2 regions of the Pseudomonas sp. GW821-FHT09E04 genome follow, and region 1 is predicted to be linked to the other one. Evidence: predicted binding sites of a transcription regulator. Region 1 holds the regulator's gene; the other holds the start of a gene.
The links. The regulator FliA, encoded in region 1, starts transcription of late flagellar genes. The targets are predictions, from matches to a motif close to CTAAAGTTTNNNNNNNNNNNGCCGNTAA.
Positions count from the first base shown of each region.

Region 2: the regulator FliA is predicted to act here: its motif matches at 2,317-2,344, upstream of flgM (flagellar biosynthesis anti-sigma factor FlgM).

Region 1 is NZ_JBWKOR010000002.1:106,750-110,941, forward strand. It holds gene AC07N4_RS06760 (chemotaxis protein CheA) at 1-79, opposite strand, end outside; gene AC07N4_RS06765 (protein phosphatase CheZ) at 133-921, opposite strand; gene AC07N4_RS06770 (chemotaxis response regulator CheY) at 939-1,310, opposite strand; gene fliA (RNA polymerase sigma factor FliA) at 1,478-2,218, opposite strand; gene fleN (flagellar synthesis regulator FleN) at 2,215-3,045, opposite strand; gene flhF (flagellar biosynthesis GTPase FlhF) at 3,159-4,192, opposite strand, start outside.
Region 2 is NZ_JBWKOR010000006.1:410,079-414,270, reverse strand. It holds gene cheR (protein-glutamate O-methyltransferase CheR) at 1-361, opposite strand, end outside; gene AC07N4_RS23610 (chemotaxis protein CheV) at 409-1,341, opposite strand; gene flgA (flagellar basal body P-ring formation chaperone FlgA) at 1,424-2,185, shown strand; gene flgM (flagellar biosynthesis anti-sigma factor FlgM) at 2,380-2,706, shown strand; gene AC07N4_RS23595 (flagella synthesis protein FlgN) at 2,755-3,222, shown strand; gene AC07N4_RS23590 (flagellar brake protein) at 3,318-4,064, shown strand; gene AC07N4_RS23585 (MFS transporter) at 4,139-4,192, opposite strand, start outside.

The DNA.
Region 1 (4,192 bases):
GTTCGGACAGTTGCTCAAGAATCTCGCCGGCCTCAACCAGGAAATCCTGAAGGATCTCTTCATCGGCGCCGAAGCTCATTAGGGGGTGCTCCTACAGGTCTAAAAACCCAAAAAACCTATAATTCCAAAACTCTAGAATCCAAGGCTGGATAACAAATCGTCCACATCGTCCTGACCGGACACAACGTCTTCTCGTTTATCGGCATGAATCTGCGGACCTTCACCCTGCGAGAGATGTTTTTGTGGATCTTTTTCAGCGAGCATCGCCGCACGGTCATGTTCGATGCCCGCAAAGCGGTCCACCTGACTGGCCATGAGCACGAGTTTGAGCAGATTGCTTTCGACTTCGGTGACCAATTGGGTCACGCGCTTGATCACCTGACCTGTGAGGTCCTGGTAATCCTGGGCCAGCAGAATGTCGTTGAGGTTGCTCGACACCGCGCGGTTGTCCGCGCTGCTGCGTGCCAGAAAACCGTCGACCCGACGCGCCAGCTCGCGGAACTCTTCAGCCCCGACTTCACGGCGCATGAAACGTCCCCAGTCGGCACTCAACGCCTGGGCTTCGTCAGCCAGGCCATTGACCACCGGCGTGGCGCTTTCCACCAGGTCCATGGTGCGGTTGGCCGCCGCTTCGGTCAGCTTGACCACATAGCCCAGACGCTCGGTCGCATCAGTGATCTGCGACACTTCCTCGGCCTGCGGCATATGCGGGTCGATCTGGAAGTTGACGATTGCACTGTGCAGTTCGCGCGTGAGCTTGCCCACTTCCTGGTACAGGCCACGGTCACGGGTCTGATTGAGCTCATGGATCAGTTGCACAGCGTCGCCGAACCTGCCTTTTTCAAGGCTTTCGACCAGTTCGACCGCGTGTTTTTTCAGAGTCGACTCGAAGTCGCCCTGTGAAGATTCGTTATGCTCCATAGCTCCCCCGCGCGTCATCAGCCGATGCGTTCGAAAATCTTCTCGATTTTTTCTTTCAGCGCCTGAGCCGTGAAAGGTTTGACCACGTAGCCGTTAACGCCGGCCTGGGCCGCTTCGATGATCTGCTCGCGCTTGGCTTCAGCGGTCACCATCAGCACTGGCAGGTGCTTGAGTTTTTCATCGGCGCGCACGTGACGCAGCAGGTCGATACCGGTCATGCCAGGCATGTTCCAGTCGGTCACCAGAAAGTCGATGCTGCCGCTGTTGAGCACCGGAATGGCAGTGGTGCCATCGTCGGCTTCAACGGTGTTGGTGAACCCAAGGTCACGCAACAGGTTCTTGATGATCCGCCGCATCGTTGAGAAGTCATCAACGATGAGGATTTTCATGTCTTTGTTCAATTCGACCTCCAAGCAGTCTTAAACGCGCCCAGCACCTGGACGCGCCATTTCAATCAATCCGGCAAAGCACTCGATGACTGTCTGGAGCACAACAGAGCAAGACCGGTGCCGTTCACCACCGCACCAGCCTCGTTCGCAGCGTCCCCACACTGCCTTCAGCGCGCTCGCCACTCCCCCAAACGCCCCCGCAAGCGGGCCGCGCACTGGCTGTGTAACTGGCTGACCCGCGATTCACTGACGCCAAGGACTTCACCGATTTCCTTGAGGTTCAGCTCTTCGTCGTAGTACAGCGCCAACACCAGTCGCTCACGCTCCGGCAAATTGGCAATCGCGTCCGCCAACGCAGCCTGGAAGCGCTCATCTTCCAGATCGCGCGACGGCTCAAGATGAGCACTTGCGCCATCCTCGTGCAGCCCTTCGTGTTCGCCGTCCTGCAACAGGTCGTCGAAACTGAACAGTCGGCTGCCCAGGGTGTCGTTCAAAATCCCGTAGTAATCGTCGAGACTCAATTGGAGTTCGGCCGCAACCTCGTGATCTTTAGCGTCACGGCCGGTTTTAGCTTCAATCGAGCGAATCGCGTCGCTGACCATACGGGTGTTGCGGTGAACCGAGCGCGGTGCCCAGTCCCCCTTGCGTACTTCATCGAGCATGGCGCCGCGGATCCGGATGCCCGCGTACGTTTCGAAACTGGCGCCTTTGCTGGCGTCGTATTTGGTCGAGACTTCGAGCAGGCCGATCATTCCGGCCTGGATCAGGTCTTCGACCTGCACACTGGCCGGCAATCGCGCCAGCAAGTGGTAAGCAATGCGTTTGACCAGTGGCGCGTAACGCTCGATCAGCTCGTACTGCGCGTCACGTGCCGACTTCTTGTAGAAATTCATACCGCTGGCGGTCATAGCACAGGTCCTGCCGTTTGCTGCACGAGGCGCTCGACGAAAAATTCGAGGTGGCCGCGCGGATTGGCGGGCAGCGGCCAGGTGTCGACCTTTTGCGCGATCGCCTTGAACGCCAGTGCGCACTTGGAACGCGGGAAGGCTTCATAGACCGCACGCTGCTTCTGCACCGCCTTGCGCACGCTTTCGTCGTAAGGCACCGCACCGACGTATTGTAGGGCGACGTCGAGGAAGCGATCCGTGACCTTGGTCAACTTGGCGAACAGATTGCGACCTTCCTGCGGGCTCTGGGCCATGTTGGCCAGGACGCGGAAGCGGTTCATGCCGTAATCGCGGTTGAGCAGTTTGATCAGCGCGTAGGCGTCGGTGATCGAGGTCGGCTCGTCGCAGACCACCAGCAACACTTCTTGCGCCGCGCGAACGAAACTGACTACCGAGTCACCAATACCCGCAGCGGTGTCGATCACCAGTACGTCGAGATTGTCGCCGATGTCGCTGAACGCCTGAATCAGACCGGCATGCTGGGCCGGGCTCAGGTGAACCATGCTCTGCGTGCCGGAAGCGGCCGGCACGATGCGGATCCCGCCGGGGCCTTGCAACAGCACGTCGCGCAGCTCGCAGCGGCCCTCGATCACATCGGCCAGGGTACGTTTGGGCGTGAGGCCCAGCAGAACGTCGACGTTCGCCAGACCCAGGTCGGCGTCCAGCAGCATGACCCGACGGCCAAGCTCTGCCAGCGCCAGGGACAAGTTCACTGACACGTTAGTCTTGCCGACGCCACCTTTGCCGCCGGTCACCGCGATCACCTGTACGGGATGCATGCTGCCCATGTTATTTCTTTACCTTGTCTTGCATAGACGGAGGCCACATTACTGGCTGCGCGTTCACAACCGGAACAATGCATGGCAGACCATCGATGTAGGTACAAAAACTGTTCATTACCTCAGCCAACCTGCTTGGTGGGACTGTGGTAGATATCAGCGAACATGTCAGCCATGGCTTCTTCGCTGGGTTCTTCCTGCATTTGCACACTGACGGCGCGGCTGACCAATTGATGACGGCGCGGCAGATGCAGATCATCCGGAATCCGTGGGCCGTCGGTCAGGTAGGCGACCGGCAGTTCATGACTGATCGCCAGGCTCAGCACTTCGCCAAGGCTGGCCGTCTCATCCAGTTTAGTCAGGATGCACCCGGCGAGCCCGCAACGCTTGTAACTGTGATAAGCGGCGGTTAGAACCTGTTTCTGGCTGGTGGTTGCCAGTACCAGATAATTTTTCGACCGAATGCCACGACCGGCCAGGCTTTCCAGCTGCATGCGCAGTGCCGGATCGCTGGCCTGCAGGCCGGCGGTATCGATCAGCACCACGCGTTTGCGCAGCAGTGGATCCAGCGCCTGCACCAGGGACTGGCCCGGGTCGACGTGGGTCACCGACACATTGAGGATCCGGCCCAGGGTTTTCAACTGTTCCTGAGCACCGATGCGGAAGCTGTCCATGCTCACCAGCGCAATGTTCTGCGCGCCGTACTTGAGCACGTAACGGGCGGCCAGTTTGGCCAGGGTGGTGGTCTTGCCCATGCCGGCAGGACCGACCATGGCAATGATCCCGCCCTCTTCCAGCGGCTCGACTTCCGGGGTGGCGATCATCCGCGCCAGGTGCGCCAGCAACATGCGCCAGGCCTGACGAGGTTCTTCGATATCGCTGGTCAGCGCCAGCAGGTCGCGGGACAACGGGCCGGACAAGCCGATGCGTTGCAGACGACGATAAAGGTTCGCCTGAGCCGGACGGCTGCCTTGCAGCTGATTCCAGGCCAGAGTGCCGAGCTGCACTTCCATCAGCTCGCGCAGGCTGTTGAGTTCGAAACGCATCGAATCCAGCGCACGCGGATCAACGCCAGCGGCAGCCGGCGCAGGTGCCGGAGCTGGACGCGCCGGAGCAGCGTAAGTCGGTTCTGTCAGAGGCTCGGCAGCCGTCAGCG
Region 2 (4,192 bases), on a different contig from region 1:
ACAGCGAATAGGGTTCCTGACCCGACGAGCACGCCGCCGACCAGATCCGCAGACGCTGGTTGGGAGCAGCCTTGATCGCTTCGGGCAGCACCTTGTTCTTCAAGACTTCAAACGGATAGGTGTCGCGAAACCACAGGGTTTCGTTGGTCGTCATGGCATCGACCACCTGCTCGCGCAAACCGCTGCGCGGCTGGGTCTGGATGCGCTGTACCAGCTCACCCAGGGACTTGATGCCTTGCTGCTCCATCAGTTTGTTGAGACGGCTCGAGACCAGGTACTGCTTGTTTTCACCGAGCAAAATGCCACAGGCTTTTTCCAGGAAGACCCGGAACTGTTCGAAATCCAAATTACCCGTAGACAAATGATGCCGCCTCTTAAATCGTGTTGACCGCCAGGGACGAAAAGTCCCTAGCTGATATCTGCTGCTTTGATCCGGTCGACTACCCGGGATGCCAGGTCATCAGGACGGAATTTGGCCAGGAAGTCATCGGCACCGACCTTCTTGACCATCGCCTGGTTGAACACACCCGACAACGAAGTATGCAGGATGATATGAAGCTTTTGCATGCGAGGGTCGCTGCGGATTTCGGCCGTCAGGGTGTACCCGTCCATCTCCGGCATTTCGATGTCGGAGATCATCATCAGGAACTCTTCTTCCGGCTTCTTGCCCTCATCGACCAGCTTGCGCAGGTAATCCAGCGCCTGCTTGCCGTCGTTCAGCGCCACCACTTCAACGCCAACCGTCTGCAGGCAACGCGTCACCTGCTTGCGCGCCACCGACGAGTCATCGACCGTCAGCACCCGCAGAGACAGCGCCTTGCTCTGGGTCTCGACATCCACCACGCCGACCGAAATCGCTTCCGGTGTCGGTGCGACTTCCGCCAGCACCTTCTCGACGTCGATGATTTCGACTAACTGATTGTCCACCCGAGTCACAGCGGTCAGGTAATGATCACGACCGGTCCCCTTGGGTGGCGGATGGATCTCTTCCCAGTTCATGTTGACGATACGTTCCACCGAGCGCACCAGGAAACCCTGGGTCTTGGTGTTGTATTCCGTGATGATCACGAACGGACTGTTCTTGTCTTTCAACGCCCCGGAGCCGGTTGCCATTGCCAGATCAAGGATCGGAATGGTCGCCCCCCGGATATTCGCCACCCCGCACACGACAGGACTGGACTTGGGCATCAGCGTCAGTTGCGGGCACTGCAGCACTTCCCGAACCTTGAACACGTTGATCCCGTAGAGTTGCTGGCCGTCGAGACGGAACAACAACAGCTCCAGGCGATTCTGCCCCACCAGTTGCGTGCGCTGGTTCACCGAATCCATTACACCAGCCATGCCCAGACTCCTACACCAACGCCAAGTGTTGTTGCGACGCACATTCATTGCTAAACGGCACGGCGCTTGCTTTTTAACTCTTATGAACATTCAAACGACATTTTTCCGACGCCTGACATCCCCCCTTCGCAGAGGACTTTGCGCGATGTCTGCCGCTTGCCTGTTTTTCGCGGGCAGCCCTGCCATTGCTGATGCGGTTACCTTGCCTGACATGCTTATCGGCGTCACTCAGGGCTTTCTTGAATTCACCGTAGAAGACTATCTGGCTACCAGTCAAACGGAAGGGCGTTATGAAATCGAGGTCAAGCAGCTCGATCCGCGCATGCACATGCCTATGTGCGACAAGGAATTGACAGCGTCGCTGGAGAGCCCGGCACGTCCTTTGGGACGCGTAACCGTCAAGGTTCGCTGCGAAGGCGCCTCCCCCTGGACCGTGTTCGTACCCGCTCAAGTCCGCCTGTTTCGCCCGGTCGTGACCACCACTCGCCCGCTCAAGCGCGCCGGCATCATCGAGCCTCAGGACGTGACCCTGCGCGAGCATGATGTGAGCCTGATCAACCAGGGCTTCCTGACGTCGGTGGATGAGGCGATCGGGCAAAAATTAACCCGACCAACGGTCGCCGACCAAGTAATTACCCTGGTGCATCTGGAACAGGCGGAAGTCGTTCGCAAAGGCGATCAAGTGGTGATTACCGCCCGCAGCGGCACGCTCTCCGTGCGCATGCCGGGCGAGGCCCTGTCCAACGGTGGCCTGAAAGAACAGATTCGAGTGAAAAACCTCAATTCCCAACGGGTCATCAAGGCGCAGGTCATGGCGCCGGGCCAGGTGGAAGTGGCAATGTGAGCAACGATTGGAGCAATGACAGAAAAGCCTCGTGAGGGATCGCGCAGAAAACTGGCGCCAACCTGAGCTGTTCCCTAAACTGTGCCGCAGCAGGATCTGTGCGGCGCATGCAGGCTCATTGGTAAAAGAGCCTAAAGTTTTCCAGGGGATGGCCGAGAACATGGCAAGCGTCCAAATTCCCAGAGGTTTTTAACATGGTCATCGATTTCAGCCGTTTGAACAGCTCCTCGTCACTTACGGGCAGTACACGTACCAGCACGCCTAAGGAAACCGCCGAAACCGGTACTTCCGCGACGCTGAATACCCCGGCCGAACAGGCCAGTACCGCAAAAAGCGGGGAATCGGTACACCTCAGCAATGAGGCTCAACAGTTGCAGAAGGTCACTGACAAGCTGCGCGATCAGCCTGCCGTCGACAAAGCCCGCGTGGCCGAGTTGAAAGCAGCGATTGCCGATGGCAGCTATAAAGTCGACAGCAACCGTGTAGCCAGCAAACTGCTCAACTTCGAAGCCCAGCGCTAGGCCTCGGTCAGCGCCAGGCTTTTGGACGCTTAAAACCCAAGGCCAGCCATGCACGACACTACTTTATTGCAACTGATCACCGACGACTTTGCTCCAGCTCAACAATTGCTGGAGTTACTGCAATCCGAGTCCCTCGCCTTGCACGGTCGCGACATGCCGCTGCTGGAAGAAATTCTGGCGCGCAAACAGGCATTGATCATTCTGCTTGAGCAGCATGGCCGCAAACGCAGCGAAATCCTCGCCAGCCTCAATCTGTCGCTCGACCGTCAAGGCCTGGAACAACTGGCCAGCCAGTCGAGCATCGGCGAGCAGTTGCTGACCCAGAGCGACGTTCTGACCGATCTGATCGCCCAGTGCCAGGCGACCAATGCCAAAAATGGCCAGTCGATCGTGATTCAGCAGGCCGCCACGGCCAATCAGCTGAAAATCCTCACCGGCGGCGAGCCACCCGCGCTCTATGACGCCAGTGGCACCTTCTCCAAACTGCAGAAACCCCGCGCGCTCAGTCAGGCGTGATGCGTTCTTCTATGCTTGCGCCCTATCAACGCGCGAAACATGCTGGCAAAATACTGGCCAGCCGTAGTCAAATTTTGTCTGGAGATTGATTTAACGTGTCCAACGTCCTCAGCGCGGATGATTCTCCGCAGCCACCAAAGGTGCTCACCACGCCTCTGGAAATCTCCAGCAACCTGCGCCAGCTGCAAGAGAGCCACGATCCGCTGATCATCACCTTTCACGAACGCAGCCAGCGCTTCCAGAGCTACCTGATCAAGGTTGACCGGGATACCGCCACGATTGCCCTGGATGAAATGATCCCGCGCGATGGCGAACGCTTCCTGCTGGCGGGCGAGCCGTTCAAGGTCGAAGGTTTCCATGAAGGCGTACGCATTGCCTGGGAATGCAACGGCACGCTGGATATCAAGGAATCCGACGGTGACCGCTTTTACATTGGCGAGATGCCCACCGAAGTGGTCTATCACCAGCGCCGCAACGCCTTTCGCGCGGCACTGAAGCTGACCGATCTGGTCAGCGTCGAACTGGGTGGCGAAAAGCTCAAGTCGCCGATCGGTGGCAAGTTGCTGGATATTTCCGCCACCGGCTGCAAGCTGCGTTTTGAAGGTGATATCACCGACCGCCTGCAACTGGGCCAGGTCTACGATCGCCTGATCGCCCCGCCGCTGTTCGGCAATCAGCCAACATCGGTCGAGCTGCGCTACCTGCACTTCGAAGAAAAACTCAACATCACCTTCGCCGGCCTGCGCTTTCACAACATCAGCGGCCCGGCGGCGCGTAACGTCGAGCGTTTCGTCTATCAGCTGCAACGCGAAGCACGGCGTTTCGACAAAGACGATCTCTGATTCGTACGCACCATGAAAAACGGGCAGTCCCTTGCGGTGACTGCCCGTTTTTTATGCCTGGTGTTTTTTCAGAATCAAGGCCTGGCGCCGCTGATGTCCGGCGCAGGATTGTCGTTGCCGGCCTCAGG